One region of the Colwellia sp. SU-HH01172 genome, then DNA from elsewhere that is predicted to be linked to it. Evidence: predicted binding sites of a transcription regulator. Region 1 holds the regulator's gene; each other region holds the start of a gene.

The links. Region 1 encodes LexA, which represses DNA repair genes until DNA is damaged. Its sites were predicted from a motif close to TACTGTATNNNNATACAGTA; they were not measured.
Region 2: imuA (translesion DNA synthesis-associated protein ImuA) is a predicted target of LexA. The motif match lies at 8,755-8,774, and genes of this name have one in related genera.
Region 3: AC27JP_RS18290 (DNA topoisomerase III) is a predicted target of LexA. The motif match lies at 6,368-6,387, and genes of this name have one in related genera.

What each region holds. Positions count from the first base shown of each region.
Region 1 is NZ_BAAJMB010000006.1:269,750-280,455, forward strand. It holds gene AC27JP_RS16380 (SCO family protein) at 1-87, opposite strand, end outside; gene cyoE (heme o synthase) at 87-1,004, opposite strand; gene AC27JP_RS16390 (COX15/CtaA family protein) at 1,014-1,997, opposite strand; gene AC27JP_RS16395 (hypothetical protein) at 2,022-2,582, opposite strand; gene AC27JP_RS16400 (SURF1 family protein) at 2,646-3,392, opposite strand; gene AC27JP_RS16405 (DUF2909 domain-containing protein) at 3,444-3,653, shown strand; gene AC27JP_RS16410 (cytochrome c oxidase subunit 3) at 3,724-4,608, opposite strand; gene AC27JP_RS16415 (cytochrome c oxidase assembly protein) at 4,639-5,223, opposite strand; gene ctaD (cytochrome c oxidase subunit I) at 5,235-6,839, opposite strand; gene coxB (cytochrome c oxidase subunit II) at 6,852-8,369, opposite strand; gene lexA (transcriptional repressor LexA) at 8,966-9,580, opposite strand; gene AC27JP_RS16435 (HlyD family secretion protein) at 9,786-10,706, opposite strand, start outside.
Region 2 is NZ_BAAJMB010000002.1:329,495-340,200, reverse strand. It holds gene cmk ((d)CMP kinase) at 1-262, shown strand, start outside; gene rpsA (30S ribosomal protein S1) at 376-2,043, shown strand; gene ihfB (integration host factor subunit beta) at 2,123-2,428, shown strand; gene AC27JP_RS08610 (lipopolysaccharide assembly protein LapA domain-containing protein) at 2,499-2,750, shown strand; gene lapB (lipopolysaccharide assembly protein LapB) at 2,752-3,921, shown strand; gene pyrF (orotidine-5'-phosphate decarboxylase) at 4,048-4,743, shown strand; gene AC27JP_RS08595 (ComEA family DNA-binding protein) at 4,877-5,179, shown strand; gene deoD (purine-nucleoside phosphorylase) at 5,262-5,966, opposite strand; gene AC27JP_RS08585 (XapX domain-containing protein) at 6,087-6,191, opposite strand; gene add (adenosine deaminase) at 6,314-7,318, opposite strand; gene aroG (3-deoxy-7-phosphoheptulonate synthase AroG) at 7,537-8,592, shown strand; gene imuA (translesion DNA synthesis-associated protein ImuA) at 8,797-9,570, shown strand; gene AC27JP_RS08565 (Y-family DNA polymerase) at 9,603-10,706, shown strand, end outside.
Region 3 is NZ_BAAJMB010000008.1:183,410-194,115, forward strand. It holds gene AC27JP_RS18265 (hypothetical protein) at 1-85, opposite strand, end outside; gene AC27JP_RS18270 (GntR family transcriptional regulator) at 95-475, opposite strand; gene AC27JP_RS18275 (GNAT family N-acetyltransferase) at 762-1,403, shown strand; gene AC27JP_RS18280 (hypothetical protein) at 1,404-2,114, opposite strand; gene AC27JP_RS18285 (DUF885 domain-containing protein) at 2,456-4,318, shown strand; gene AC27JP_RS18290 (DNA topoisomerase III) at 4,367-6,310, opposite strand; gene glpK (glycerol kinase GlpK) at 6,415-7,899, opposite strand; gene AC27JP_RS18300 (SRPBCC family protein) at 7,913-8,350, opposite strand; gene AC27JP_RS18305 (hypothetical protein) at 8,598-9,287, shown strand; gene AC27JP_RS18310 (sugar-binding protein) at 9,363-10,151, opposite strand; gene AC27JP_RS18315 (gluconokinase) at 10,191-10,706, opposite strand, start outside.

The DNA of each region.
Region 1 (10,706 bases):
TGGTGCTTGCTTATTTAACTGACCAAACAAAAGCACGCCTGCAATTAGCGCGCCCAATGCAACTATAAGTGTTATAACTTTATTCATTAGCCAGCAACCGGTAATAAGTAGTGATCAAGCAATAGAATGATAAATAGCGCCATTAAATGCACGATGGAAAACTTAAAGGTATCCATGGCAGTGTTTTCATCAGCGTTAAACTTTAATTTCCACGCATAAGCGAAAAATACTAAGTTTAATACCACAGCGCCAATTAAATACAACCAATTACTCATGCCAACCAAATAAGGCAGTAAGCCAACAACAAACAGTAAAACGGTATAAAGTAAAATTTGAGTTTTAGTAAAATTAACGCCATGGGTAACCGGCAACATAGGAATATTTACCTTGGCATAATCATCTTTTCGATGAATCGCTAATGCCCAAAAATGTGGCGGTGTCCAAGTAAAAATCAGCAGTACCAATAGCAAGGCATTTGGGTGTATTTCATTGGTCATGGCTGTCCAACCCAATAACGGTGGTATTGCTCCGGCTAAACCGCCAATAGTAATATTTTGCGGCGTTGCACGCTTTAAGTACATGGTATAAACAAAGCTATAACCCACTAAACCAGAAAATGTTAACCATGCCGTTAATGGGTTTACAAAGCTATAGAGAATCGCAAAACCGGTCACGGCTAGCGTCATGGCAAACATTGAGGCATTTTTAGCGGTAAGCCGACCATTGGGTAACGGGCGATTATGAGTTCTGCCCATAACACTGTCTATGCGTTCATCAACGATATGGTTAATTGCGGCGGCGGCAGATGACAAAAAGCCGATACCAATCATCGACGGAACTAATACTTGCCAAGGAATAATGCCTGGAACCGACAAACACATACCCACCAGTGCCGTTAGTACTAATAATGCCACCACCCGTGGCTTAGTGATTTCATAATAATCACGCCAAATCGGCGTACTAGGTGCGCTATGACTCGCTGCTATTGTGCTACTTTCACTCATAATCTGCCCCTAAATCTTACGTTTTAAACTATATGTCATAGTGATCAATGACATCATTAACATGGCGGCCACAACATTGTGGCTAACAGCAACACTCAGCGGTAAAGAAAACCAAACATTACTGATACCTAAGCCGATTTGTACACTTAAAATAAATCCTAAGCTCATCGCCGCATTTTTGAAAAATGGCGATTGTGCTTTTCGATAAATACTAATGGCCAACCAAAATAAATATAACGCCGTGACAATGGCCCCTAATCGATGCATGACATGAATAGTGACACGAGAGGCGTGATCTAAATGACCAAATTCGTAACTGTCTTTCTCTGGCGGTACTAAGTCAAAAGAATGTTCAAAGGTAAGCTGCTCTAGCCAGTCTGATTGGCAAATTGGTAATTCTGTACAAGTTAGCGCAGCGTAGTTCGATGATGTCCAGCCCCCTAAACCAATTTGCCCCGCTAAAATAAAAATACCGATAACGGCAAACTTAGCATATTTTTTTAGCGCAAAATCACCACCCGGTACTCGGTAGCCACTTATACGTAAATACAATAAAAATAACAAACAGAGGGTGGTGAAACCTCCTAACAAATGCCCCATTACGACAACGGGCATTAACTTCATGGTAACGGTCCACATGCCCAATGCCGCTTGAAATATCACTACGACTAAAATCAGTATCGGTAAACCAACAGGTCCACCTTGAGCCCGTCGTTTAAATGACAAAAGGGCTATGGCTAAAATCAATAACCCTAAGGTTCCTGCAAAGTAGCGATGGATCATTTCATTCCAGGCTTTTTCTGGCTCTACTGGCCGTTCTGGAAACGCTTGTTCCGCGGCAGTAATTTGTTCGGCTGTTTCTGGCACATCAAGTAAGCCATAACACCCTGGCCAGTCAGGACAACCAAGCCCAGCATGGGTTAAGCGGGTATACGCACCTAAACTGACCACTAAAATAGCCAGTAGAATACTGACAAAAACGAGCTTTCTAATATCGGCGAAGCTTTGGGTTCTCATTTAGCCGATCCTCGAATATTTAAGCAGCTTCTTAAAATCAGCTAAAATTGCTTTACCAAATTGTGGTAATTGTTCAGTGCTTGTAGGCGGCAGATGACTAAGGATGACGTTACCTAACGGATCAACGATGAATACTTGAGATCGTGTGATAGCAGTTTTTGCTAATGCTGGCATAGCTTGAACATGCCATTTTTTGATTTGAATTTTATCTGATTGTTCTGTGGTTAAATTTTGTTGAGTTAGCGCTACCGGTTTAACCCGTGGCATTTCTTTACCTAAAGCAATATAGGTATTGTTTACGCTGACTAAGACTTTTTCGCACTGGTCGTCACAATTTTCTGGCAAGCTGTATAACATTAGCCATTGATGATCAAAGTCATCAACGTTCAAACCTAATTTTGCTAAAGTTAATTCGTTCTCTATTAGCTGCCCTTGATTAGTAACACCATAATTGAACCATTGCTGATTTAACGCTAACTTAGCCAACACCACGGGAATGATAAATACCGCTAAGAGAATTAGCATACTGCGGCGCGATTTTTTTAACTCTGAAGAACTCATACAACTCAGCCTTTTATTCTTGTTTTTAGGTGGTGATGTCGGTTTCGATATTTTTCTTACTTATTATTCTGTATTGCTATTTTTACTCATTTTTATGGCTGCCCAAATCATCAAGCTCAACCATGCAAGAGCCAAACTAAACCATTGAAAGGCATATGCTCGGTGTTTTTCTGGAGGCATGACAATCGGCTGCCAGTTCTTTTTATAACCAATAGTCTCTTTTTTATCTAAGTAAACAACAAAGGGCAATAGTTTCTTGCCAATTAATTGTGAAAATTTGTCTAATTCAATTTGTTGTACTCGTAATGGCCACGATGGATTAACAAAATCTTGTGCTTGTAATTGAATACCTATTTCAATTTCTCGTACGTGGCCAGTAATAACATGTTGTCCTGTAATTGCCGTTATTTCTGGTAGTACATTGCGGTCTATTGACCCCTGCACCCAACCCAAATTAACCAATATCGAGTGGTTGTCACTTGCAATTATTTGATAGACACGATACCCGAAACGTCCTTTATCCGGTTGGTTATCTAATAAGAACACTTTATCAGCAACAAATTCACCATTAAGTTCAATAGGTAAGTCATTAATACCATCTTGTAAGCCACTAAGTGCTAATACTTGCGTTAATGAAAGTGCTTGGCGCTGGCTCAATTCACTGATGCGTTGTTGGCGTTGTTCTTTTTCAAGTGCTCTGCTACTTTGCCAAAATCCAAGCTTGATTAATAACGAAAATACTAGCATGGTAAATATAACCATCGGCCAATTAAGTTGTTTTAACTTGTGCTGAAGTGATACCGAATTCATAGACTACCGCATGTTCACTAACTAAAAACAGACTATAAAAGAGAGAATGCTGTGTTAATTAAAATTATTGTTGTCGGCTTATTAGCCTTTATGATTTATAACCTGTTCCGAGCACTATTTATTATGAATAGAAATGATCCAAACAAGCCACCTATGTCGAAATTTATTGGTCGCCGTGTGATTACTTCTGTCATTCTTATACTGTTACTTTTACTGGCGATACTTACCGGTGTTATTACACCTAACCCACGTCCATATTAAGTTATAAGGTACGATAGCTAACATTGTAGATATCGTACCTTAAAGCTCTTATATTCATCAGCCTATAGCGCTAGATAATATAAACAAACACAAACAATAGTACCCAGACTACATCAACAAAATGCCAGTACCAACTTGCTGCTTGGAAAGCAAAATGATTTTTCGGTGTGAAATGACCTTTAAACACCCGAATAAGCATTACCAATAACATGATGGTACCTAAAGTAACATGCATACCATGGAAGCCAGTCAACAAGTAAAAGGTATTGCCATAAATACCACTGTCTAAATACAGTTTCATTTCATCAGCGTAACCATGGGCATACTCTAAGCCTTGGCAATATAAAAACACACAACCTAAGAGTACCGTTAAGCCTAACCAAAATTTCAATAAACCACGTTTTTCTTGCTCTAAACTTACATGAGCAAAATGGGCAGTAACTGAAGAAGTTAACAGTAAAATGGTATTAATCAACGGCAGACCATACCAACCCATAGCCGTTGTTTCAGTACCATCAGGGGTTTTTATTAATGGCCAAGTCGCGGTAAAGTCAGGCCATAAAATCGCAGCGGTTGCGGCATTGTTACCGGCACCATCTAGCCAAGGTACCGAAAAAGTACGGGCATAAAGTAAGGCACCAAAAAAAGCAGCAAAAAACATCACTTCTGAAAAGATAAACCAACTCATACCTTGGCGAAATGAATTGTCCATTTGATGACTGTATTTTCCAGACATTGACTCAGTAATAACATTATTGAACCAACCGAACATCATATAAATAATCAACGCGATACCGGCAAGTAATATCCAACCGCCGCCAACACTGTCAGGATTATTTAAATTTGCTACATAACTGCCTGCACCAACGGCAATTAAAAATAGCGCAATGGCACCAATTATTGGCCATTTACTTTGCGCTGGTACGTAATAACTTTCGTATTCTTTTGTCGTCATTGTTGTTCCCCTCATTTAAGTGCCATGCACTTAAGAATCAACCGAGCTTGTAATATCGTATAAAGTGTAAGATAGGGTGATGGTGGAAACGTCGTCGGGTAAGTCTAAATCAACATAAAACTGTAAACCCATTTCAACATCTTCACTGGCTTTTAACGGCTGATTATTAAAACAAAAGCATTCAATCTTTTGAAAATAAACCGCGGCCCTACCTGGTGAAACTGACGGTACGGCTTGGCCGACAATATCACTTACAGACTCATTTTTGGCATAAAATTTAACGGTTTTTCTTTCACCTGGATGTACCTTTATTTCGTTTATCATTGGCTCAAACTGCCAAGGAATGCCCTTAGCCGTTCGGGTCAAAAATTGCACGGTAATTGTACGTTCGGTGTCTATTGTTGCCGCGTTGTATGTTGCAGCAACATTAGACGGTTTACCGTTTAACCCGGTGATATCGCAAAACACGTCATATAACGGCACCATCGCAAAACCAAAGCCAAACATACCAAACACTATCAACATCAGTTTTTTAACTGTTTTTTTCACTGATGCGTCAGTCGCTTGCACTTGTGTTTGCTCTGAGGTTTTATCTTGCGTTTCGCCGTTATCCATTTTGTCTCCAATTAATCAATTTTTGGTGGTTTTTCAAAGGTGTGATACGGCGCAGGGCTAGGCACTGTCCATTCTAAACCTTCTGCTCCGTCCCAAGGTTTTGCCGGAGCTTTTTCGCCACCTTTAATGCACTTAATCACTAGCACTAAGAAAATTAATTGTGAAAGTCCAAAGGCAAAGCCACCAATACTGACCCATTTATTAAAGTCAGCGAACTGCAAGGCATAATCAGGAATACGACGCGGCATACCGGCTAAACCTAAAAAGTGCATAGGGAAGAACAATAAATTCACTGAAATTAATGAACACCAAAAATGCCACTTGCTTAACGTGTCGTTGTACATATAGCCAGTCCATTTCGGTAACCAATAATAAGCACCAGCAAAAATAGAAAATAAGGCACCAGTTACCAGCACGTAGTGGAAGTGAGCAACAACGAAGTAAGTATCATGATATTGAAAATCCACCGGTGTCATGGCTAGCATCAAGCCAGAGAAACCACCAATAGTGAACAAAATAACGAAGGCAATAGAGAACAACATTGGTGTTTCAAAACTAATCGAGCCACGCCACATGGTTGCTGCCCAGTTAAATACTTTCACACCCGTCGGCACCGCAATTAACATCGTACAATACATAAAGAACAGTTCACCAAATAACGGCATACCTGTGGTAAACATATGGTGAGCCCAAACAATGAACGACAAGAAAGCAATGGATGCTGTCGCGTAAACCATTGAACTATAACCAAAGAGTTTTTTACGAGAAAACGCTGGAATGGTTGTAGAAACAATACCAAAAGCAGGCAAAATCATAATGTAAACTTCAGGGTGACCAAAAAACCAGAAAATATGCTGGAACATTACTGGGTCACCACCACCGGCAGCATCAAAGAAACTCGTACCAAAGTAGGTATCGGTTAATACCATAGTTACGGTACCCGCGAGCACTGGCATCACCGCTATTAGTAAGTAAGCCGTAATGAAGAATGTCCAAACAAACAATGGCATTTTCATGTAAGTCATACCTGGAGCACGCATATTCATAATGGTGACGACAATATTAATCGCTCCCATAATTGATGAAATACCCATGATATGAACAGCAAAAACAAAAAATGCTGTACTACCGTTACTGTAGGTTGTTGATAGTGGCGCGTAGAAGGTCCAACCAAAATTTGGTGCACCGCTTTCCATAAAGAAAGACGATAATAAAATAGCAAAAGCAAATGGTAGAATCCAAAAGCTCCAGTTATTCAAACGTGGCAGCGCCATATCTGGCGCGCCTACCATCATAGGTAACATCCAGTTAGCCAAACCGGTAAAGGCTGGCATTATCGCGCCAAAAACCATAATCAAACCATGTACTGTGGTCATTTGGTTAAAGAAATCTGGCTCAATTATCTGTAGTCCCGGCTGGAATAACTCAGCACGAATAACCAGTGCCATCACGCCACCGGTTAAGAACATAATAAAAGAGAACCATAGGTACATGGAACCAATATCTTTATGGTTAGTGGTATACAACCAGCGCTTAAGGCCAGTCATTTTATGATCATGATGTTCACCGTCATGTGAATCATGCTCGGATTGATCATTAATTACATCTGTAGTCATTTTAACGCCTCCCTACTTCGCGCTAGCAGCAACATCTGCTGGCTGGACTAAATCACCGGTATTGTTACCCCAAGCATTACGCTCGTACGTGACAACTGCAGCAATTTGCGTTTTAGTTAATTGGCCACCAAAGGCTGCCATCGCTGGATTTTTCTTACTGCCGTTAACTACCATATCGATATGTACGGCCATGTCACCTTTAGCAATTACACTGTCTTTTAGGGCAGGAAATACCGGCGCCATACCTTCACCATTGGCTTGATGACAAGCAGCACATGCGCTCATATAAACTTTTTCACCCATGGCCATCAATTCATCTTGGCTATAAACCTTAGATAAATCTTCAGTAGGTATTACTTTCGCCATCTCTTGAGTAATTGCCTGGGTAACCTCTTCTTTTACTTCAGCGGCGGCTTCTTTCACAGCTTCAGTTAAACTTTCTGCTTCACCTCCAACGGCCGTTTTAACATCAGCCGCTTGTACAGCATCGCCGGTATTGTTACCCCAAGCATTACGCTCATAAGTCACAACAGCAGCAATTTCTTTTAAGCTCAATTGCTTGCCATAACCTTGCATACCTGTGCCAGCTTTACCGTTATAAACAATATCTATATGCTCGCTTGCTGGCCCTGTTGTTGCAATAGCGCTGCCTTTAAGTGCTGGGAATGCAGGAGGTAATCCTTGGCCACTCACTTGGTGACAAGCTGCACAATAAGCGGTATAGGTTGTTTCACCTAACTGCATTAATTCATCCATAGAAACTGAGGCATTTAATGACGCCGCTTCAGCCGCCGCCGCGTTAGCTTTTAATTGTTTTTGCTCATCAACCCAAAGTGCATAGTCTGCTTCAGATTTAACTTCAACCACAATTGGCATAAAGCCGTGGTCTTTACCACATAGCTCCGCACATTGGCCGCGATATGTGCCAGGATTGTCAACTTTAGTCCATGCTTCATTAATAAAACCCGGGTTTGCATCTTGCTTAACAGCAAATGCAGGTACCCACCAAGCGTGAATAACGTCATCCGAGGTAATAACAAAACGTACTTTTTTATTGGTAGGAATAACCAAAGGACGATCAACTTCTAGCAGGTAGTTTTCACCTTTTTCTGCTGAACTGCCATTTTGATTTTCATATTGTTCGCGAGGAGTAGAAAGTACTGAATAGAATTCAATATCTTGATCGAAGTATTTATAGTGCCACTTCCATTGAGAGCCGGTAATTTGCACTGTCAGATCCGCATCATCATTATTTTCCATATCAATGAGCGTATAAGTGGCAGGCACTGCCATAGCGATTAGAATTACGACTGGAATTGCCGTCCAAAGAATTTCAACTTTTGTGCTTTCATGAAATGTTGCTGGTTTAACACCTTTTGATTTACGGTGAAATACCATAGACCAAAACATTGCACCAAAGACCACAACACCAATAGCAGTACAGATATAGAGCACTAGCATATGTAAGTCATATACATCTCTACTAACCTCCGTAACACCTTTGGTCAAGTTCAGCGGCATATCTGCCATAACTGAACTAGACAACAAGCCCCCTAGCAACAGCAAACCTAGGTTACGTCTTTTCACTCGACATCTCCTTCACCCTTTAAGGCAAAACAACTAATTAATCATATTTTTATCGTGATAAACCAGTGATTTTGCTCATACATTTATTATTATTTAAGTGGCGTAATATTGAACAGTCGTCAAATACGCCCTATTGTTATATTTGTACGTTTTCTAGACTAGAATTACTTAAAACTTGATCTGGGTCAATTTAAAATTTAAAAAGCATAAAAAATAAAAGTTAATAAATACAATAGAGTAATAACCCTAAACCGGGCTTTTTGTGCATTTTTAAAGGCTTTAGAGATATGTTTAATTTTTATTCAGCATGTGATCATCATACCGAAAATTTAATAAAAGCTTCACATCAGAATCGTATAAAAAACAATCTATTTGAGCGTTTCAGGAGTAAGAATGATAATTATTCTTAAAAAACAAACCTTAAAGAAAGGAAACAAACTTAAAGAAGGGAAAGCGCAGGTTTAAAACATAAGCACCTTTAGAAACCTGCACAATAATAAAACAAAAGTTAACCTTGATAGTAGGAGATAAAATAGAATTTACATCCAATCAGCTGCACGAATAACGCCAACAGCGATCCCTTCAACATTAAAATGTTGACTAGTTAAATCAACTTCGATCGGTTCAAAATCTTCATTTTCTGCATGTAAATAAACCACGTTACCTTCACGTTTAAAGCGCTTAACCGTAACATCATCTTCAACTCGAGCAACAATTACTTGGCCATTTTTCACGTCAGTTGTTTGATGAACCGCTAATAAGTCACCATCCAAGATACCAATATCTTTCATACTTTCGCCGTTAACACGTAGCAGATAATCAGCGACAGGATGAAATAAACTACCGTCAATTTTATAATGATCTTCAACATGCTCTTGAGCAAGTATTGGTTCACCAGCAGCGACGCGACCAATTAAGGGGAGACCATCTTCCTCAACAAACTCTTCCGCTAAACGAATACCGCGGGAGGTGCCTGGTAACATTTCAATATAACCTTTTTTTGCTAACGCTTTTAAATGTTCTTCGGCGGCATTGGCTGATTTAAAACCAAAAAAATCAGCAATTTCTGCTCGTGTTGGTGGCATACCTGTATCAGAAATTTTTTCTCGGATCAGATCAAATATCTGCTGTTGTCTGGGTGTTAAAGGGCGCATATTTTTTCCTTAAGCAACTTATGGTAGCCTGTACTTTTAAACAGTATCACTGTCATTGTATACAGGCTGTAAATAAACGCAAGAATTAATGATGAACAAATAAACAATATAACAAGAAAGGCTTTGATAATAGAATAGGCAATAAATGTAGTGATCGCTAGGTTGAAACGACCCCATATTAGTAGCTACTCTAATAACTTACATTTTACTTAATAGGGTATACATAATTAATCCAACCCATCATTCGCAGTAGAATCCGTCTCATTAAAGAAACATGTAGCGGGTCGCTATCATGATTTATCACCACAGCTTTACCTTGAATACCAAAAGGTAAGCCATAATCCGACAAGTCTTCTTCTAGCTCAATAAGACCAATAGCAAAACCATGCGCAGCAAGTCTATTAGCAGAAATTAGCTGGCCATTAACTTGAAATTCACCTTCTGACATTGCAGGCAATAGCTGAACCAGTTTGCCTTTAAAGACGTGGCCAGGAACGCTGTCTAAAATCACTTCTGCGTCTAGCCCTGCTTTCATTTTTAATAATGAATTTTGCCAAAACAAGCCAGCAAAAACACGTTTTTCATTCGGTATGAAAGTCATTACTGGTCGAAGTGGTAAAGAGGCTGCTCGTACACCTGGTCGTAACGCGACTTGCGTTGCCATGCCGTTTGTTGGTGCGTAAACACGTGTGCTTGCCAAGTCAAACAAGGCTTTGTCTAATTGTGCTTGCAGTTGTGCTACTTGCGGGTTCAAACCTAATATTTCAGCATCGGCAATTAGTTTAACTCTTTTTTCCTCTGACTGAGCGGCAAGTAGTTTTGAGTTAGATGCTTCAAATAGCTGCTTTCTGTTCTCAAGCTCTTGCTCAGTAAAAGGTGAGTTTACACCGGCTTTTTCTTTACCTTTTAGGTAGCGTTGGTAATTTGAATAGTTACGTTCTTTATCAGCTTTCGCTTTAGCAACATTGGCTATTGCGGTTTGAAGTTTTTGATCATTTTGCAAGTCACTACTTTTTGCGTCAGCTAGTAAGGCTGAGACTTGATCAACTTTTGCTTGAAACGGTGTTGGGTCAAGCGTGAACAGTAAATCACCTTTTTGTACGGGTTGATTGGCAATAACATCAAC
Region 2 (10,706 bases), on a different contig from region 1:
TGATGCACCGGTAAAAGTTTTTTTAACGGCAAGTGCAGAAGAAAGAGCGCAAAGACGATTTAATCAGTTGAAAGAAAAGGGCTTTGATGTTAAAATCGGGCGCCTTTTGGATGACATACGTCAAAGAGATGAGCGAGATCAAAACCGTAAGGTGGCGCCGCTTGTTCCTGCAGAAGGTGCATTAGTTATTGATTCTACTGAGCTTTCTATTGATGAAGTGGTCAGTAAAATCCTTTCATTTAGTAATGAAAAACTAATATAAACCAAGCAATAATGCTTAAAAATAACCTAAGGTAAGGATGCGTTAGGTCTTATTAACAACCCCATGAAACATGTATGTTGATTGGATTAAAACTCTGAGCTCATAGACAAATTATGACTGAAAATTTTGCACAACTTTTTGAAGAAAGTTTAAAAACAATCGAAACACGCCCTGGTTCAATCATTAAAGGGACTGTAGTTGCCGTAAACAAAGATAATGTTTTAGTTGACGCTGGCTTAAAATCTGAATCTGTTATTTCTATTGACCAATTTAAAAGTGTTACTGGTGAAGTAGAAGTAAGTGTTGGTGATGAAATTGACGTAGCGTTAGACGCGACTGATGATGGTTTCGGTGAGACTATTCTTTCTCGTGAAAAAGCAAAACGTCATGAAGCATGGCAAGTGCTTGAAAAAGCATACGAAGAAAAAGAAACTATTATCGGTGTTATCAACGGTAAAGTTAAAGGTGGTTTCACAGTTGAAGTTAGCAACATCCGTGCTTTCTTACCTGGTTCATTAGTAGATGTACGTCCTATTCGTGACACTACTCACCTTGAAGGTAAAGATTTAGAATTCAAAGTTATTAAGCTTGACCAAAAGCGTAATAACGTAGTTGTATCTCGTCGTGCTGTTATCGAATCAGAAAGCAGTGTTGAACGTGATGAGCTATTAGCTTCTCTTGCTGAAGGCATTGAAGTTAAAGGTATCGTTAAGAACCTTACTGACTACGGTGCATTCGTAGACTTAGGTGGTATTGACGGTCTACTACACATCACTGATATGGCTTGGAAACGTGTTAAGCACCCAAGTGAAATCGTAAATGTTGGTGATGAAATCCAAGTTAAAGTATTGAAATTCGACCGTGAGCGTACTCGTGTATCTCTAGGTATGAAGCAATTAGGCGAAGATCCATGGGTAGCTATCGCTAAGCGTTACCCTGAAGGTGCTAAACTTTCTGGTCGCGTAACTAACTTAACTGACTACGGTTGTTTCGTTGAAATCCAAGAAGGCGTTGAAGGTCTTGTTCACGTTTCTGAAATGGATTGGACTAACAAAAACATCCACCCATCTAAAGTTGTTAACTTGGGTGACACTGTTGAAGTTATGGTTCTTGAAATTGACGAAGAACGTCGTCGTATTTCTCTTGGTCTTAAGCAATGTATCCCGAACCCTTGGGAAGAGTTTGCTAAGAACTTCAACAAAGGTGACAAAGTATCAGGTAAGATCAAGTCAATTACTGACTTTGGTATCTTCATTGGTCTTGACGGTGGCATTGACGGTCTTGTTCACTTATCTGACATTTCATGGGCTGGCGGCGAAGAAGCTGTTCGTGAATACAAGAAAGGTGATGAAATCTCAGCTGTTGTACTTCAAGTTGACCCAGAGCGTGAGCGTATCTCTTTAGGTGTTAAACAAACTGAAGATGATCCGTTTAATCAATACCTTGCAGATAACAAAAAAGGTGCTATTGTTACAGGTAAGGTTATTGAAGTAGACGCGAAAGGGGCTAAAATTGAATTAGCTGACGGCGTTGAAGGTTACCTTCGTGTTGCTGATATTTCACGTGAGCGTATCGAAGATGCGACGACTGAATTATCTGTTGATGACAGCGTTGAAACTAAGTTTGTTGGTGTTGATCGTAAGAACCGCACTATCAGCTTATCAATCAAAGCGAAAGATCAAGCAGATGAGCGTGAAGCTATGGATAACTTGAACCAAGCTGCAGAAGATACTTCTGGCTTGAGTGCAATGGCAGAAGCGTTTAAAAACGCTAAAAGCTAAATCCTAGCAATACCAAGTGAAGAAGAACTGCAAAGTGCAGTTCTTCTTAAATGTTTAAATCCGATGGCGCGAAGCTATAGTGAACACTGGAGGTCAAATGACCAAATCAGAACTCATTGAAAGATTAGCAGAAAAATTAAATCATTTAGCTGCGAAAGATGTAGAACAAGCTATTAAAGAAATTCTTGAAATGATGGCGCAAACCTTGTCAAAAGGTGAACGTATTGAAATTAGAGGTTTTGGCAGCTTTTCGTTGCATTATCGTGCTCCTCGCGTGGGACGGAACCCAAAAACTGGCGAGTCTGTAGAGCTTGACGGTAAATATGTTCCGCATTTTAAACCTGGTAAAGAGTTACGTGAGAGAGTAAACCTTTCACTCGCGTAATTGCAGAATTTGTGAATAAACGGCATGCTATCAGCATGCCTTTTTTTTGTGTTGTTTTGGATGAACTACCATGCGCCTTTATATAACTGTTATTCTATTTCTTATCTTTCTTGCCATTGCCTTTGTATTCGGCAGTCAAAATGATCAAGTGCTGACGCTTAATTATTTAATTGCAAAAACGAACCTTTCGGTGGCCGCTGCGGTGAGCTTATTTACCTCGATAGGCTTTGTGCTTGGTTTATTGTTTGCACTATTTTGGAAGTTCTTTGCCACGATAAAGAAAGCTAAGAATTCAGCATTAGTTACAGCGAAGAAATCATAAGATGTTAGGGTTACTCTTTTTGTTGCTACCTGTTGCGATGGGCTACGGCTGGTTTATGGGGCGTAATAGTGTCAAACAAAACGACCATAGTGCTAAGCAAGAACTCTCGATTAAATACTCTACCGGCTTAAATTATTTATTATCAAACCAACAAGATAAAGCGATAGATTATTTACTGGAAGCGTTAAAAGTAGAAGATGATACGGTAGAAGCTCATTTTGCCATGGCAAACCTCTTTAGGCGTCGTGGTGAGCTCGATAGAGCGCTGAAAGTACACGAGCATTTAGTACGCCAAAAGCACTTACCTAATAGTGCAAAACAGCAGGCGGTATTTGAATTAGCTAAAGATTTTTTCAGTGCCGGTTTATATGATCGCGCTGAAACTATGTTTCATAAGTTACTCAGATCGAAGATTTATGGTTTGAAGTCGTTAAGTGCGTTAATGCAAATTTATCAATCCACCAAAGATTGGCAGCAAGGTATTACCTTAAAGAAAGCAATTGTCAAAACTCGTGATAAAAAACTTTTGCACACTTTAGCTAATTTTTATTGTGAATTGGCATCAACAGCATTAGAAAAAGATGAATTTATTGCTGTCATTGAATTGTTAGAACATGCCTTAAGCCGCGATCCAAACTCATCACGAGCCAATTGGTTAATGGCACAAATCTATGAAAACCATCAACAATACAATGAAGCATGTCAGTGTTATAAAGCGATTTATGAGCAAGACAAAGAATTTTTCCCAGACGTTATTGAAAAAATGTTCACTTGTTATCAAGCACTTGATGCTGAAGATGAGTTTTTTCAGTTTATCAAGAAAGTGTATGACGAAACCGGTAGTACTAGCGCATTAATTAAGTATTTAAGCCATGTTGAGAGCGCAAAAGGTGTTAGTCAGGCGAAAGTCTTTATTCTATCGGCGTTAAAGCGTCGACCAACGATTCGAGGCTTTAAGCATTTTGTGAAAATGCAAATGACTGACAGTGAATCTGAGAATACTTCAGAGAATTTAGAAGTGATCCGCGAGCTAGTCTCGGCTTATTTGAATGTTAAGCATCGTTATAGTTGCAGAACTTGTGGCTTTAATTCAGGTACCCATTATTGGTCTTGCCCATCTTGTCATGACTGGGAGCAACTTAAGCCAGTACGGGGTTTAGATGGCGAGTAAAACTAGGTTATAGTGTGGAGATTTTTTGTATCTTTTGATGATACTAAATATCTGAATTTATTTTATTTCGCGCAAAAATGGCGCAAAAAATTATTGTTAAAATTTTTACCTATTGAGGAAAACAGCATGAGAGATGCAAAAGTTGTCGTGGCCTTAGATTTTGATAACAAAGATGAGGCATTATCTTTTGTAGATAAAATTCAACCAAATGAATGTCGCTTAAAAGTAGGCAAAGAAATGTTCACTCACTTTGGTCCTGAGTTTGTGAAAGAGTTGGTTCAGCGTGATTTTGATGTTTTTCTTGATTTAAAATTTCATGATATCCCTAATACGGTGGCGAAAGCGGTAACTGCAGCGGCTGAACTAGGTGTTTGGATGGTGAATGTGCACGCTTCTGGTGGCCTTAAAATGATGGAAAAAGCTAAAGAAGCGTTAGTACCTTACGGTGATAAAGCACCATTACTGATTGCCGTTACCGTTTTAACCAGTATGGGAGAAGAAGATCTTGCTGGATTAGGGATCACTAAATCACCAGCAGAACAAGTAAAACATTTAGCCTCTTTAACTAAACAAGCAGGTTTAGACGGTGTGGTTTGCTCGGCAATGGAAGCCGAATCATTAAAGCAATTATTAGGTAAAGACTTTAATCTTGTTACGCCTGGTATACGTCCAGCAGGTGCTAGTGCCGATGATCAAAAACGCATCATGACACCACAAAAAGCCGTTGATGTTGGTGTTGATTATTTAGTGATTGGTCGTCCTATTACTCAAGCAGAAAATCCACATGCGGTCTTGCAGGAAATTAACCAATCTATTGGCTAGTTGATGGCAAAAATAGTTATTTTTTTGTGCTATCTAGTTGACAATTATTATCTAGACTTCTAAACCTAATGGAGCGAATTACCTAATACAGTAATTCGCCTATATGGATATTAACTATTAGAAGGAAGGTACAATGAACAAACACATCTGTTATTTTCTCGTCATTTTATTTACTCTAGTGTCGTTAACACTTCATGCAACAGACGTTAATGAAACGCCAGGCGTTATTGTGACGGAAGAAATGCAAGTGGTTGATATTAATAAAGCTGATATTGAAACCTTATCTTTATTAAAAGGTGTAGGAGAAAAAAGAGCAAAAGCTATCGTCGCTTATCGCGAGCTACATGGTGAATTTAATTCACTCGATGATTTACTCAATGTTAAAGGCATAGGTGAGCAGATGCTACAACACAATAAAGAACGAATTAAATTGTAGGTTTATAGTTATAAGTTGTAGAAGTTTAGTGATAAAAAAGCCAGTCATTCGACTGGCTTTTTTACGATGGCAGTTTGCTAACTTATAACAAGCTATCCAATGTTAATTCCATCATACCTTTGAAAGTTGTTTCGCGCTCATCGGCGGTTGTTTGCTCGCCGGTTTTAATATGGTCACTTACTGTTAATACCGTTAAGGCTTTTTTACCATACTCTGCGGCAACGCCGTATAGGCCTGCAGCTTCCATTTCAACCGCTAAAATGCCGTATTTTTCCATTAATGCAAACATTTCAGGTTGTGGCGTGTAAAATAAGTCAGCAGTAAAAATATTACCAACATGTACTTCCTTACCTGTTTTTTCTGCTGTTTTTACCACTTTATGTAGTAAATCAAAATCAGCGGTCGCGGCAAAGTCGTAGCCATTCAAACGTGAACGGTTAACATTCGAGTCAGTACTCGCTGCCATACCAATAACGATGTCACGTATTTTTATATCGTCGCGTACTGCGCCACAAGAGCCAATACGTATAATATTTTCCACACCGTAATCTTTATATAATTCTGTCGCATAGATAGAAATGGAAGGTACGCCCATTCCTGAGCCCATCACTGAAACGGGTTTACCTTTATAAGTGCCCGTGTAACCGAACATGTTACGAACGCGTGTGACACATTTTGCGTCATCAAGAAAAGTTTCTGCGATATATTTTGCACGTAATGGATCGCCCGGCATAAGAACCGTTTTTGCGAAATCACCTGTGTTTGCTTCTATATGTGCTGTTGCCATGAGTGTTAACCTTTGTTAGTGGTGTTCAATCACAGTAAGTTTCTAGCCGTTGCCGAAATAACTTCAGCCGCTATCAAGGGTGTTTTACTGATATGTCTTTTAATTTTTTACTGTGGAATTCTAACTGAAAAAGCGTTCGATGATCCAGTTATAACCAATGCCACCTAAATAAATGCCGAAAATACCAGCAATACCCGATAAAACCGGTGGTGCGGGCATGGGCAATTTCAATAATGAAAATACCAAGCCGACAAGAATTCCCGTTATTGTCGCAATAATAACCTCGATTTCATTTACTCCTAGTTGTTAGTTAATCAACTATTTTAACCTAATATTAACAAGGAGCTCTAGCGGTTATTTACCACTGTTTGCTTTAACGCTAATTTTTCACTGTCAGATAAAAAGCAAGCTTTTAACGAGTTTTCTTGTAACTGCTGAATATCCTTATCAGTAAAGCCTAGCGTATTGCGGGCAACACTGTATTCATGTTTTAGTTCTACACCTTGTACGCCAGGATCATCGGTATTGAGACAAACTAATAAACCTCGAGCAAGGAAGTTTTTGATCGGGTGTTGTGACAAATCTTTGATGGTGCCGGTTTGATAGTTAGAAGTTAAGCAAGACTCAATGGCAATATCATGCTGTTGCATGTAGTCCATTAATTTTTCATCTTTAAAGCAGGCAACACCATGCCCGATACGTTGTGCGTGTAATTGCTCAATTGCTTGCCAAATACTTTCAGGCCCTGCAGCTTCGCCGGCATGTATTGTAACGTTTAGTTCTGCTTGTTGTACTTGCTTAAAATGTTCGATGAACAACTCACCCGGGAAGTTATACTCATCACCCGCTAAATCTATGGCAATAAGGTGTTGCTTATGTGCCAGTAGGGCATCGAGTTCTGCTTGACATTTCTCAACACCAAAAGTACGGCTTAAAATGCCGATAAGATTAATTTTTACATCATAAATTTTACAAGCGGCATTGACGCCATCAATAACGGCAGCAACCACATCAGCAACCACTAAATTATTTTTCATCGCCATATAATAGGGAGAAAAACGCAACTCAGCATAATGAATACCGGCATTAAAAGCATCTTCCACGTTTTCAAAAGCGATACGTTTACAATCGTCTAAGCTTTTAAGTACCGCAACGCCCCAATCAAGTTTGCTAAGAAAAGCGAGTAAGTCACTTTCACTTTCTTGAATTTGCACATGAGGAATAAAGGCCTCGAAGTTAGTTTCAGGTAAAGCAATGTTATGCTCATGGGCTAATGCCCAAATAGTTTTAGGGCGAATATTGCCATCTAAATGACGGTGTAAATCGATTAACGGTAAAGAAGAGTGAGTCATGCGGCACCTTATATGTCTAATGAAAATACGACCAAAGCACTATAGATTTTGTTTATTTATGTTTCTTTGATGTCGAATAATTTTATTATACCGCTTTTTTCGTATTTTATGTTGCTATTAGCGTGATAACACTGATAAATTAACTGCGGGACTAATCATCTAGGTGTCTAGACGTAAATATTAAATAGAAATTACTAGCAGTATAAAGAGAAAACATTATGGTTTACCAAACCGACGACGTTCGTATTAATAAAATCAAAGAGCTTTTACCTCCTATCGCATTACTTGAGCGATTTCCTTCATCAGAACAAGCTACAAAGTCGGTTTTTGCTGGCAGACAAGCCATCAGTAAGATTTTTAATAATCAAGATGATCGCTTACTCGTCGTGATTGGCCCATGCTCTATTCATGATCCTAAAGCCGCGTTAGAGTATGGTGAGCGCTTAGTAAAAATGCGTGAAAAATATCAAGACACGCTAGAAATTGTGATGCGAGTTTATTTTGAAAAGCCAAGAACAACCGTTGGTTGGAAAGGGCTTATCAATGACCCTTATATGGATAACAGCTTTAAGCTCAATGATGGTTTACGCATTGGACGTAAATTGTTGCTTGATTTGAACAATCTTGGCCTACCTACTGCAGGTGAGTTCTTAGATATGATCACACCACAGTACATGGCTGATTTTATGTGTTGGGGCGCTATTGGTGCGCGCACCACAGAAAGCCAAGTACATCGCGAATTAGCCTCGGGCTTGTCATGTCCTGTTGGTTTTAAAAACGGTACTGATGGCACCATTAAAGTGGCAATTGACGCTATTGGCGCCGCCAGTGCATCACACCACTTTCTATCCGTAACAAAATATGGTCATTCAGCAATAGTTGAAACCGCAGGCAATGAAGATTGTCATATTATTTTACGGGGCGGCAAAACAACAAATTTTGATGCTGATAGCGTTAAAAGCGTTACCGAACAGCTAGATAAGTCAGGGTTAAATACCAACATCATGATTGACTTTAGCCATGCTAACAGTAGTAAGAAATTTGAAAATCAAATGTTAGTTTGTCGCGATGTTTGCCAGCAAATGAGTCAAGGTAACCAAAATATTTTTGGTGTTATGGTAGAAAGTCACTTAATTGAAGGTCGACAGGATTTAGTTGATGGTCAAGCTGCAACTTATGGACAAAGTATTACTGATGCTTGTATCGGTTGGCAAGATACTGAAACTCTACTGGCAGAGCTTGAGCAAGCAGTAATTCAACGCCGAGCAAAATAAGGCATAAAGCCATGTATAGATAAAAAAGCAGGCACTAGCCTGCTTTTTTATTATTTAAAACTTTATTTGTTATCAAATATCTAGCGAAATATTCATCAATAATATTAATGTACGGTCGATTTTTCTGTTTTGTTACCTTGTTAATTTATCACCATATAACTATACTGTATGAAAATACAGTATAGTTATGGTTGTGTGACTACAATGAATAAAATGCTTAAACAATTACATCATCAAGGAAAAATTTGGCCAGCAGATCAAGTTAGCAATGTTGTTGAAAATATTGATAGTGGTTACCAAGAATTAAACCAACACCTAGATGGTGGCTTGCCTCGTCAAGGCGTGATAGAAGTACAAACTATTAATGGTATTGGTGAATTACGATTATTTCTTCCCTATTTGCTTAATTTATTACAAGCAGAATTAGCACAGCATAATCAAAGTCGGCAAATTGTTTTTATTGCACCGCCAGCGCAAGTGAATGCTCTAATGCTATTGCAAGCATCCATCCCCCTAGAGAATTTACTGATTATATCTTCACAGAAGCCTGAACAATCATTATGGGCGGCAGAGCAATGCTTGAAAAGTGGTTGTTGTTTTGCGGTGTTGTTATGGCAACAGTTACTAGCTGTACATCAAGTTAAACGTTTAAAACAGGCCGCAGTCACTGGTAATGCAGTACAGATTATTTTTCGCTCACCACATAGTGTTGATTTAGCCTTACCTGTTTCATTATCAGTGGCATTAGAACCTCGGCCAACAGGAATAAAAGTAAAAGTTAAAAAACAGCTTGGTGGCTGGCCTTGTAAGCCTTTTGTTGTCAACATGCATAAACAATGGCCAAGTTTAGTAAAAAACGGCGCTATAGATAATGCCAGTGATGCCGTGATAAGCAATGTTGTAGTACCACTATCGAGTCAGCAACGAGTCAGTCATAAGCTAAAAACTTCTATTGCTCAGCACCTTAACACCAATTAACCGTTGTTGTTGTTCACTCTTAAACTTTACTGATGCTGTGGTTATATATTAATTTTCCATCTTTACAGCTTGATTGCTTGCAGGCTAACCGGCCTATATCTGCAATAAAAGAGCAAGATAATGTCAATGATCAGGCTGTTGTTATTGTTGATAGTAGAAAAAACTCTCTTGTGCAATTGAATGAAAGCGCCAAAGCAAAAGGTATTCAGTTGGGCATGGGGTTAGGTATGGCGGCATCTTTGGCTCATGATCTTTGTGTTGTGCCATACCAAGGAGTAGAAGAAGAGGCATACTTACTGACCATTGCAGAGCAACTATATAGTGTTACAGCCAATATAGCGCTATTTCCACCACATGGCTTAGCGCTTAAAGTTGGAGATATGTTGCAGCTTTATCAGCACTTGTCAGCCTACGTCGAAGCAATCAATGTGGTGCTAAAACCTTTTAATATTAATGCAAACTTTGCTTGTGGTTATAGTGTTATGTCTGCGCAGGCATTGGCTTGTTCGGGTATTAATTTGCTTGCAACAGAAACAGATATCATTGCAAAAGCAAGTGCCAGATTGGGTATTGAGCAGCTATTTATTACTGATAAAGCGAAAAACTCGCTGGCGCGTTTAGGCATTAAAACCTTAGCTCAACTGCAGGCGTTGCCAGTAAAAGAGTTTGCTAAGCGCTTAGACAGTAAAACTATCGAGTACTTAGCACAATTGACGGGCCAAATTGATAAATCTTTGACGTTTTATCAACCTAAGTGTTTTTTTGAGCACAGTACTGAATTGTTATATGAAATAACCCATGTTGAAGTTTTATTGCAGCCGATTAAGCAATTACTGCAATTGTTGGAAGCATTTTTGCTACGTCGTGATTCTATTTGTTTACAGCTTGAGTTTCGTTTATATCAGCGAACTGACGACCTTCGCCATGTGTTACAGCAATCATTAGTGATCAGTAGTGCCACAGGTGAATACTTAGCGGCACAGTGGTTAAATTTAGTTAATTTAAAACTCACTCGTATCAAATTGCTTGCTCCCATCACTAAGGTTGCTTTACTCGTGCAGCAGTTTCAGGCCAACACGGGCGAGATAGGTGACATTTTCAGTGGCAAGCAAGGGCAATTGTCATTAGCACAATTG
Region 3 (10,706 bases), on a different contig from region 1:
GTAAACGCAGCTTTAACGGTAGTAAATACGATATGACAAAAACCTGACTCGCAAAAACAACATATAATAAAAAATGCTCTGACATGACGACTCCTTAATTATGGCTATTGTTCATTAAACGATTAAAAGCAATGCGGATTTCAGAATTCGTTGCACCGAGTTCTTTCAATTGCTCAAGCGTTTCCTTCAACAGTTTATTAACTGCTTGATTCATATCATTGGCGCAATTGGCAATGGCATTAGGGTGAATGAAAGTGCCGCGATAACCCTTAGTTTCAATCACGCCATCACGCTCTAGAATTCGATAAGCTTTCGCAACCGTTTTATGGTTAATCTCTAAATCATTAGCTAGCTGTCTGATGGACGGCAAAGGAATTCCCACCTTAATTTTCTCAGATACTACAGCTTGTTTTATTTGCACAATCAATTGCGTAAATAACGGCGTTTCGTCATCAATATTTATAATTATTTCCAAACGCCCCTCCAATTGTGAAAAATTTCAGCAAGAATATTTGAAACTTATTGACCCCTTTAACCCAAGGGTACAACTAGATCAAAAAATAAGCAAATTCAATGTGCAAAAAAATACCTTCATCGATATTTATCCAAAAGCGCTCTTGTTCACTAGAATGAAGCTACCAGTAATGTTATAACCGCAGGCATATTCTTTATTTTGGTGCAGCACGAATTGCTCCAATTATTAACAAAAGGTAGTTGTTAACAGTAATTGCAAACTTAGTTACAAATAACACATAAATAACATGAACTTATCTATCGAATTTAGTAAACCAGAAATTAAAAACGCCTTTGATTGGCAGCTTACACAAGAGATCAACGTCAAAAATGACGATAACCAAGTCATCGCCAAAGCAGAACTTGATATCATCACCTTAAATAAGCATCGTGGTGCTGATGAAAGTTATGAGTTACTTGCGCAAGCGGGCCCAACAGATTGGGAAGTTCCCCTTAATGTGTATTTCAAAAAGCAGAATATCGCAGCCGATTTAGCCGAAGAACTAAAAGTTAAAATAGATACAAAAGCTAAAAATCATATCCTACTCGAAGCGATCAGCGTTTTACCTGACTACCGTCAACAAGGTGTGGCAAAGTTTCTACTTAGCGAAATTGCTCAACACTACGCTAAAGCGCAATCTATCTCAGTATTGAGCATGCCGATGCATTTATTTGTCGATGCTGATGATTGTGAAACCGAGGAAAACAAAGCTTACTACCAAGCACTGAATTTAAAGAGCAGTGATAACAACCAAGAAGAGCTGAGCAGTTTTTTCAAGCAATCAGGTTTTATCAAGGTCGCTATTGATGACAGCGCATTAGATGAGCCATTACCGTTTAACATATTTGTTGCAAGTCCGGCGACAATTAACCAACCGCTAGCTGACTAGCTACTGATTGGCATGTGCCGTCAACGCTTGAAATATTTTTTCCGCGGCGGCACTATTCTGCTTAATATAGCCAATATACTGGGGCTGTGAATACAAGACATGCTTACTGAGCGTAATCGCAAGTTTTTGCCGAGACATTTCAAATAACGCCCATGATTTATCAACTAAAATGGCGTCAACAAAACCATTCTCTACTAATCTAAACAAGTTTTTTACGTCTTGCTGATTACGAGTATAAAAAGAGCGCTTTAGAATTTGCTTTGATTTGACTTTAAGCATATCAAGAACAACTTGCGGGTAATTATAATCTCTGGCAATAACAACTTTTCCTATCTTAATATTTTTATCGCCAACCACTTTTTCCTTTGAACTAGCCTGATATGCAAATAACAAATCCCAACTGCCGATGGGATAATCTATTAGCAATATATCATCCATTTCATCAACATGAATTGCGAAATCAATTTCACCCGCCTGTACCCTCTTCAAACATCGCATATAAGGTAACTCAATAAAAACAAGTTGATAACCTAGTGGCGCTAATGCATTTTTTATAGCACTAATATGTAAGCCTTCAGCTTCACCGACTGAATTTGAATAGACAAATGGCCGCCAATTTTCATAGCAAAATGAAAATTGTTTTTCATTTACCGACCAAGCTTTATTTACACAAATAAAAAACAAAACAAAGAACAATAAAATAATACGCATAGCCAAGAAAATTGCATTGAACACTACTTTAATACTATGCCAATATTAAAAAATAACGAATTCCGAGTTAACTCACTGATCAGCAAACATTGTCAGGAGCGACATATGTTTGTCATAAATTGATACAATTTCATAGCTAAATTAAACCGTCAATCTTAACCTTGAAAATTTATTTTTTTATCCATAAATTCAATTAAGTGCCAGTAGTTAAAGATAATTTTCGCTCAAATGTAATGCCTTTATAGAAAAGTTAAATTATGCCATTTAAATGAAATTACCATAAGATGGATAAGTGGTTACCTAAAAATTATAAAAAAATAACCGAACAATATAGGTGTAATATGAAAAAGTATTTATTAGCAACAGCAATCATCCTATCACTAAGTGCTTGTGGTGGCTCAAGTAGCAGTAGCGACAGTTCAACAACGCCAGCTCCTGTGGTCACACCGCCCACGATCACTTTACCGGTAGTAAACGATTATGTTCTAGATGACACCACCACTTTACTTGCACAAATTTCTAGCCAACTGCCGACGGCAAATATTGATGACTTTTTCACCCAAGCATTTAATGTTACTAGCTTACGTAACAGTGAAAGTTTGATATCGGACGGTTTATTCGAGCAAATTGATAGCGAAACCGTGCAGCTTAGTAATATCTCAGACATTTTTAATGAACAGTCTAAAGCGATTTACCAGCTTATTTTACAACAGCTAGAAAACTATGATCGTGCCTCATTGTCTCAAAGCCAGCAAGTATCCTACGATGTTTATCGTGCTGATTTACAAGCTAAAATTCAATGGATAGAATTTAAAGATTTTCAATACCCCGCTACCTATGGATTTTTTGGCTGGCCCGGTAGTACTGAAACCTTCTTCACGCAAGCTTTTACCTTTAATGATAAGGCACAAGCTGATATTTATTTAACATTACTCAATCAACTCGGTAGACGCTTCGGCCAAATTGAAACCTTACTCGATGCTCGCAAAGCAGCAGGTGTTATTGAACCAACCGTAACACTGAATTATTCACAAGGCTTAGTTGCTGGCATCGCAAACTCTACTGCTTCTGCAACCAGTTATTATCAGGCTTTTAATCAGCAATTATCTACTTTGGATAACATTTCAGATGCCGACAAAACTAGCTTGCGCGATACAGCCATTTTAACCATTAATGAAAAAGTCATCCCCGCCTATGCGAGCTTAGCAAGTAAAATGGCGACCTTAGCAAATGAGGCTCCCAGTCAAATAGGCTTTGGTCAATTTCCGGGCGGTAAGGATTTTTATGACTTCACGCTGAACTATTATACTTCTGGCAATTTAACCGCAGATCAAATTCACCAATTAGGTATTGACGAACTAGCAAGAATACACGCGGAAATGCGAATGTTGTTTGACCAACTTGGCTACCCACAAAATGAAACCATTGCACAACTTTATGCTCGCGTTGACAATGACGCCGAGCTTATTCCTGCCAACCAAACCAAAGCTGTTTATGAATCATTAATTGCCGATGCATACCTTGAACTTCCTAAGCTTTTTAATATCTTGCCAGTGCAAGAAGTTGTCGTGATTGGTGGCACTTCTGGTGGCTACTATATTGCCGGCTCAGACGATGGTTCTCGCCCGGGTGCTTTTTATGCTAATACTTCACAAAACTCCCCTTACACGACAATGCCAACATTGGCTTATCATGAAGCTGTACCCGGACATCATTTACAAATTGCCCTCGCTAACGAACTCGATCTACCTTTATTTAGAAAAAAAGGTAATTTTACCTCATTCATTGAAGGCTGGGGCTTGTACGCAGAACGATTAGCAAAAGATGCTAATTGGTACGCCAATGATGCAATAGGTGATTTAGGTCGCTTACAATTTGAAGCCATGCGAGCAGCTCGTTTAGTTGTTGATACCGGCATTCACAGTAAGGGCTGGAGTTATAACCAAGCAGACCAATATCATATTGAAAACGTCGGTTTTAACGGCGCGATTGCTCGTTATAGTGTTTGGCCTGGGCAAGCGACCGCTTATATGACAGGAATGCTAAAAATACTTGAGTTGCGCCAAAAAGCTCAAGACGAACTTGGTGACGCTTATGATATTAAAGCCTTTCATGATGTCGTGATTGGCAACGGTTCTATGCCACTAAACGTATTGACCACAGTCGTTGAAAATTACATTGCCAACACTTTAGCCACTCCTTAACTGGCAGTGAAACTTTGAAGAAACATCGCCCCAATCTCTGAGGCTTTTTTATTGGCGCTTTGTATAACGCTTTTTAGCTTTTGATTTACGCTTAAATGGCACTTTGGGTAGCCCAGCGAAAGATTGCTGCTCTGATTGCGCAATCATGCCGTGCAATGTTTCTGTTAGCGGTGTAATTAAGTCATCATAACGGCTGGTTTTTTCACTAATATTAGTCAACGTTGCTTCCCAGTGTGCGGTCATATCTGGCAAGGTTGCCGCCACAGGCAATGCGTTGATCAGCGACTTCCCTATCGCGGTTGCATGAATACTCTTACCCTTGCGTTCTAAGTAGCCACGCTTAAATAATAAGTCGATAATACCAGCGCGGGTTGCTTCCGTGCCTAAGCCATCAGTTTCACGTAACATTTTCTTGATACTGCTATCGGTAACATAACGGGCAATCCCTGTCATCGCCGCCAATATACTAGCGTCAGTAAAGTGTTTAGGTGCTTGTGTAATCCGAGAAATTAATTCACCACGATGGCAATGCAGTTGCTCACCTTGCGTTAATTTAGGTAATGATTGTTCTGTTAACTGTTGCTCGGCACCATGATTAGCAGCATCAGCTTTAGCTGTTTTACTTTTCGCACGTTGAAACAGTACTTTCCAACCTTGCGCTATTGGCGTTTTCGCATTGGCTGAAAATATACCGCCAGCAATTTGCACTTCCACCTTAGATTGATTAAACACATACGCCGGATAAAACTGGGCAAGGTATTGACGCACAATGAGAAAATAAACATTCTTCTCAAACGGATTTAAGGAAATATTAGCGGCTGACTTTTCAGTGGGAATAATCGCGTGATGAGCACTGACTTTTGCGTTATTCCATGCCTTACTTTTTAATGCTGCATTCGCATTCTTAGCAAATGCGCCGTAGCTTTCATTGGAGTTCGCCAACATTGAAATAATACTTATCGCCTGATGATGGTGGTCAGTCGGTAAGTAACGACAATCAGAACGCGGGTAAGTAATTAACTTATGTTTTTCATACAATGACTGACAAACATCTAGCACCAATTTTGCATTTAACGAATAGATTTTTGCGGCATCAATTTGCAAGGCAGATAAGTTATAAGGTAACGGCGCGGCTTGTTTTTTCTCTTGTTCGCTAACCGAGGTCACGACTGCTGGCTGGTTTTCAATTCTGCTAACTACATTTTCAGCTAAGGCACGATTAAGCACTCGCCCTTCTTCATCCATATAAGGCTGACACGCTTCACTCGGTTGCCATTTAGCGATGAATTGCTGTTGGTTTGCGGTTTGTAAATGGGCATGAACATCGTAAAAGTCTTTCGCGACAAAATTGTCGATTTCTTGCTGACGCCTAACCACCAAACCTAAAATAGGTGTTTGTACTCGACCAACTGAAAGTACGCCATTAAAGCCCGCTTTTTGGCCTTGCAAGGTATAGGCGCGAGTTAAGTTTAAACCGTATAACCAATCAGCCCGAGAACGCGCTAGCGCAGAAATAGACAAGGGCATAAAGTCTTGATTGCTACGTAAGTTTGCTAAAGATTTTTTAACCGCCGGTAAATTCAAATCACTAATCAGTAAACGTTTAATTTGCTGTTTTTTCGTCTTCGATACTTTTAAGAAATCAATCACTTCATCAACCAGTAATTGCCCTTCTCTATCAGGATCACCGGCATGAATAATTTCATCCGCTTGTTTAACTAATTTTCGTAAAACCGTTAATTGCGAGCGAGTTTGGGTTTTCGGTTTTAACTGCCATTGCGTGGGTATGATAGGTAAATGCTGCATTTGCCATTTTTTATAATCGGCATCGTAATGTTCAGGATCAGCTTGTTCTAACACATGACCAATACACCAACTCACCACATCACCATTACTTAGCTCAATATAGCCTTTTTGGTTTTTCTGTGGTTTTGGTAATGCCGCCGCAATAGCGCGACCTAAACTGGGTTTTTCAGCAATATATAATTTCAAAGCAAATACGTTATCTAAACAGTTAAAAATAATATCTTTTCTTAGCATAGCAGCTAAAACTGTTTATTTATACAGTGCAATATCTTACCATAGATAAATGAGTGCTAATCCAGCACTTTATCCAGAGCCGTTAACCAACCTTGATAATGACGAGCGCGACTTTCCTCGCTCATTTTAGGGCAGAACTTACTTTCAACTTGCCAATATTCAGCCGCTTGTTCAACATTTTCGAATAAGCCTTGCTGTAAGCCAGCCAGCAATGCCGCACCTAGCGCAGTGGTTTCCGTAACTTTCGGTCGCTCAATCACTAAATTTAAAATATCGCTAAGAAACTGTAATAACCAATCATTAATCACCATGCCACCGTCAACGCGTAACTGTGTGGTGTCGATACCATCTTGCTGCAGTGCAACTAATAAATCTCGAGTTTGATAAGCAACAGAGGCTAAAGCCGCGGTAACAATCTCTGTAATGCCTGAATCTCGTGTTAGTCCAACAATGGCACCGCGAGCATCAGGCTGCCAATGTGGCGCGCCTAAGCCAGTAAACGCAGGCACAAGATAAACATGATTTTCCGCTGTCATCGACTCGGCAAGCGCTTGGCTTTGCTCAACATGTTCAATCAGTTTTATACCATCGCGTATCCATTGCATGGTGGCACCCGCCATAAAAATACTGCCTTCAAGTGCGTAGGTTATTTCGCCAGCTAAGCGATACGCTATGGTGGTTAGCATTTTATGCTGCGAGTATTGCGCTTGCTTGCCAGTATTTACCATCACGAAACAACCCGTGCCATAGGTACTTTTCATCATGCCTTTTGCAAAACACGCTTGGCCAACTAACGCTGCTTGTTGATCGCCAATCATTGCGCTAATGGCAATTGGCTGACCAAAATATTCTGTTGCTGTTACACCAAAATCATCGGCGCTATTTTTGACTTCAGGCAGCATGGTTTTAGGAATATTAAATAGGGTTAATAGCTCGTCATCCCAGCAATTATCAACAATATTAAACAACATGGTACGAGAGGCATTGGTAGCATCGGTGGCGAATGTTTTTCCTTTGGTTAAATGCCAAAGTAAAAAAGTGTCCACTGTGCCAAAACATAACTTTCCAGCTTCTGCTTTCTCACGAGCGTCAGCAACATTATTTAACAACCATTCGATTTTACTGGCCGAAAAATAAGGGTCTAGCAGTAACCCTGTTTTGTCTTTTACCTTAGTAACAATGTCTGCATTTTTCTGTAGATTCTTGCATCGCTCTGCTGTACGCCTGTCTTGCCAAACAATGGCATTGTAAATCGGCTCGCCCGTGATTTTATCCCAAACTAAAGTGGTTTCACGCTGATTAGTAATACCAATAGCCAGAATATCTTCAGCCTGCAAAGCGCTTTTCGCGATAACTTTTCGACAGGTTGCAAGCGTAGTTTGCCAAATGGCTTCTGGCTGATGTTCAACCCAACCATCGTCAGGAAATATTTGTTCAAACTCTTCTGAGGCGCTTGCGACTAATTCACCCGACGCATTAAAAATAATAGCGCGGCTACTGGTTGTGCCTTGGTCAATTGCTAGCAGGTAGGATGTTTTCATTACGGGTTTTCTCTTAATTCGCCAGCGCTAAAAAATGTTTGTTGATTTTAACTAAGGCTTTTTTCATCGCTTGTGACAATAAAAACTCAACCAATTTATCAGGCAGCCATTTAGGCGCCTGACAAACAATAGTATAGCGAACCGAAGTAGAAGAAGGGTTTTGTTCCTCAAGATAGATATTACCTTGATGACCACGCAACGGTCGATCACCAACAATGGCATAGCGAATATGGTTATCGTTAGCAATCAATATTTGCTCTGAAAATTTAACGCCAGCGACGTTTAAATTACGAATAGCACCCTTGCCGCCAAAAACTTCACCTTCATCGGCAGTTTTAGCAATTGAAAACTTGGCATCAAAAAACCGCCCGGCATTTTGATGATCGAGTAATATTTTACTCACTTCACTTGGCACTGCGGCGATTGTTTGTACCACATCAACATTAACCATAATGTTCCTGCATTCACATAAAGATAATTGCCAGTAACAGTAGCGGATTTAAGCACTTAGGGTCAAGATGCGAGTCCTATACTGGATTTCACTAATACAGCTCTGCGTTATCCAACACAGAGCATAAATTCACTTTGTTGCTTCTAAAGCTTTGAAATTATGTAATATTAAGTGAAATTTATGAGACGGATATTACTGAGACGTTTCCACAATCAACGGTTAGATTTAACGTGAATTACTGTCACTTATGAGTAAACAAGTTTTAAGTTTAAAAAGCTCACTATCTAAGATGAGTAGTACAAAAAATATTTCGCAAAGCGAAGTTGTCAAAATTTTCTCAGATGTGCGGCAGTACCTTGAAAAGAAAAGATTAAAACAAGAGTTTCAACATTTGAATTTTTTTTGCAATTGGATGTTTCACACTGAATTATCTGGCTCTTCAGTTTGCTATAATATGTTAGTGAAAATGACTGATTTATTTTTAAAAGGCATTGAGAACGACACACGCTCTTGCACTGAAGAATTTGTTAAAAACGCTTCTTGTATTTTCTCTATTGAGACCCTTAGGATAGAATTTATTTCTGTATTTAAAAACTGTGATCTTCCTTTATTTTTGTTTAATCAGAAAGAAAATTGGCTCGGTTTTTTGGGTTATATGTTGGAAGAACTTTCAGATAAACCTATAAAATTTCCAGATAACATAGAAAAACAGGCGCTTTCGTCTAGGCCTAAACATAAATCTGCAGCTAGAGCTTTTCGTCAAATAGAGCGTTTAACTAGCAATAATCAAAGACTAATGGCGAGAGAATTGGAAATAATTAAAGGAAAAGGGGCCTTAGAGGGCAGTTACTGTTGGCAACTAAGAACAGAACCACAATTATATATTCAAAGCCCAATTAATTGTTTGGAATGCAATAGTGCTTTTGGTGTAGATTAAATCTAAGTAGTCATTAAATTAAGCGAAGACTCAAAAATTTCGATCAGCGTTACAGTAATATAGTTCTATTCCAAATCACTCAACCAAAGTTAATGGCGCGAAAACACCCGCATCTTTATAACCCAAGTTTTTATCACCATTTTTAGGCTCTATCGCCACAGAACCGATAAAATGCTCACGGCTGGCACTGCTGTCGTTATCGCAATAAGCAAGCATGAAACCTAGTTCTTTATTCGGAGTTAATGTTACTGGTTTTGCATCGTTAAATTTTTTACTACCCGCCCTAGTGGTTACGTAATCAAAGCTGTCATCGTAAACATCTAAAGCTACTTCCCAAATAAGTTTATGTGGTGCTGTGGCTTGGCGCTTCCATGCACTTTTAAGGTGGTCATTAAGCAGCATAAAATCAGGTTGGCCATCTTTAGTTTTATAGCCGATATCAACCGCTTGGTTGTCGAGTGCCACATGGTAAGCAAAGGCATTGAAGTTAAATTGGTGCTCGCCACCGGATCTGTCTTCATCAATAAAAATTTCTAAGCAATCATCATCCCAATAGGCATTTAATGGGTCAGGATGATTATCAAAAAGTACATCATCTTGAATTTCCGCTAAAAGATAAATTTTGTTTTTGTCCCACATGATTTTAAAGCGACCAGAAAAGTCTTCAGCACTGGGCATGTCACCTAAAATATGCTGATTAAGTGGTTGCCACTTTGCTGCTTGCCATAACGAGTCCATAAAGCCATCGATAGCAGGCGCTACTTTTGTTTGTTTAGCTTCTATTGCATAACTGCTATTGATGACAAATAAGCCAGCACTTAACGCCAACATTTTTACCGTATATTTAATTAATGTAATTTTCATAAAAACCTCAAGAGTATTTATCTATATATCCTTAAAAGATTAATTGGTAATTAGTGCCATAACCTTTTGTTCAATCTGCGATATTATCGCAGCAGAGCTTTGTTCAATATTAACTAAGCTGATATCTAATTCTTCTCTAACACGCTGCGATAATTTCGGGTGTTCTAAGGCCTGAAACTGACTACGCAACAGTGACATTGGAAAAAAGTGTCCATTACGATTTTTCATGCGCTCACTGATCAATGCCTCGCTGCCATCTAAGAAAAAGAAATGACACTGAAAGCCAACCGTACGTAACATATTTCGATGCACTTTTTTTAAACATGAATGTGCTAAAACCAGTGGTTTATCTTGCTGTGATTCTTTTGATAAAAATAGTGTTAGTCGCTGCATCCACTCGCTTCTTAACTTATCCGTCAAGGGCTCTGAAGCAGACATTTTTGCTTTTGCCTCGTCAGAATGAAAATCATCTGCATCGATATAGTCGTAATTAAAATCATTGGCAACTTGAGCAGCGATGGTTGATTTACCGCTACCGCTAACGCCCATAATAAT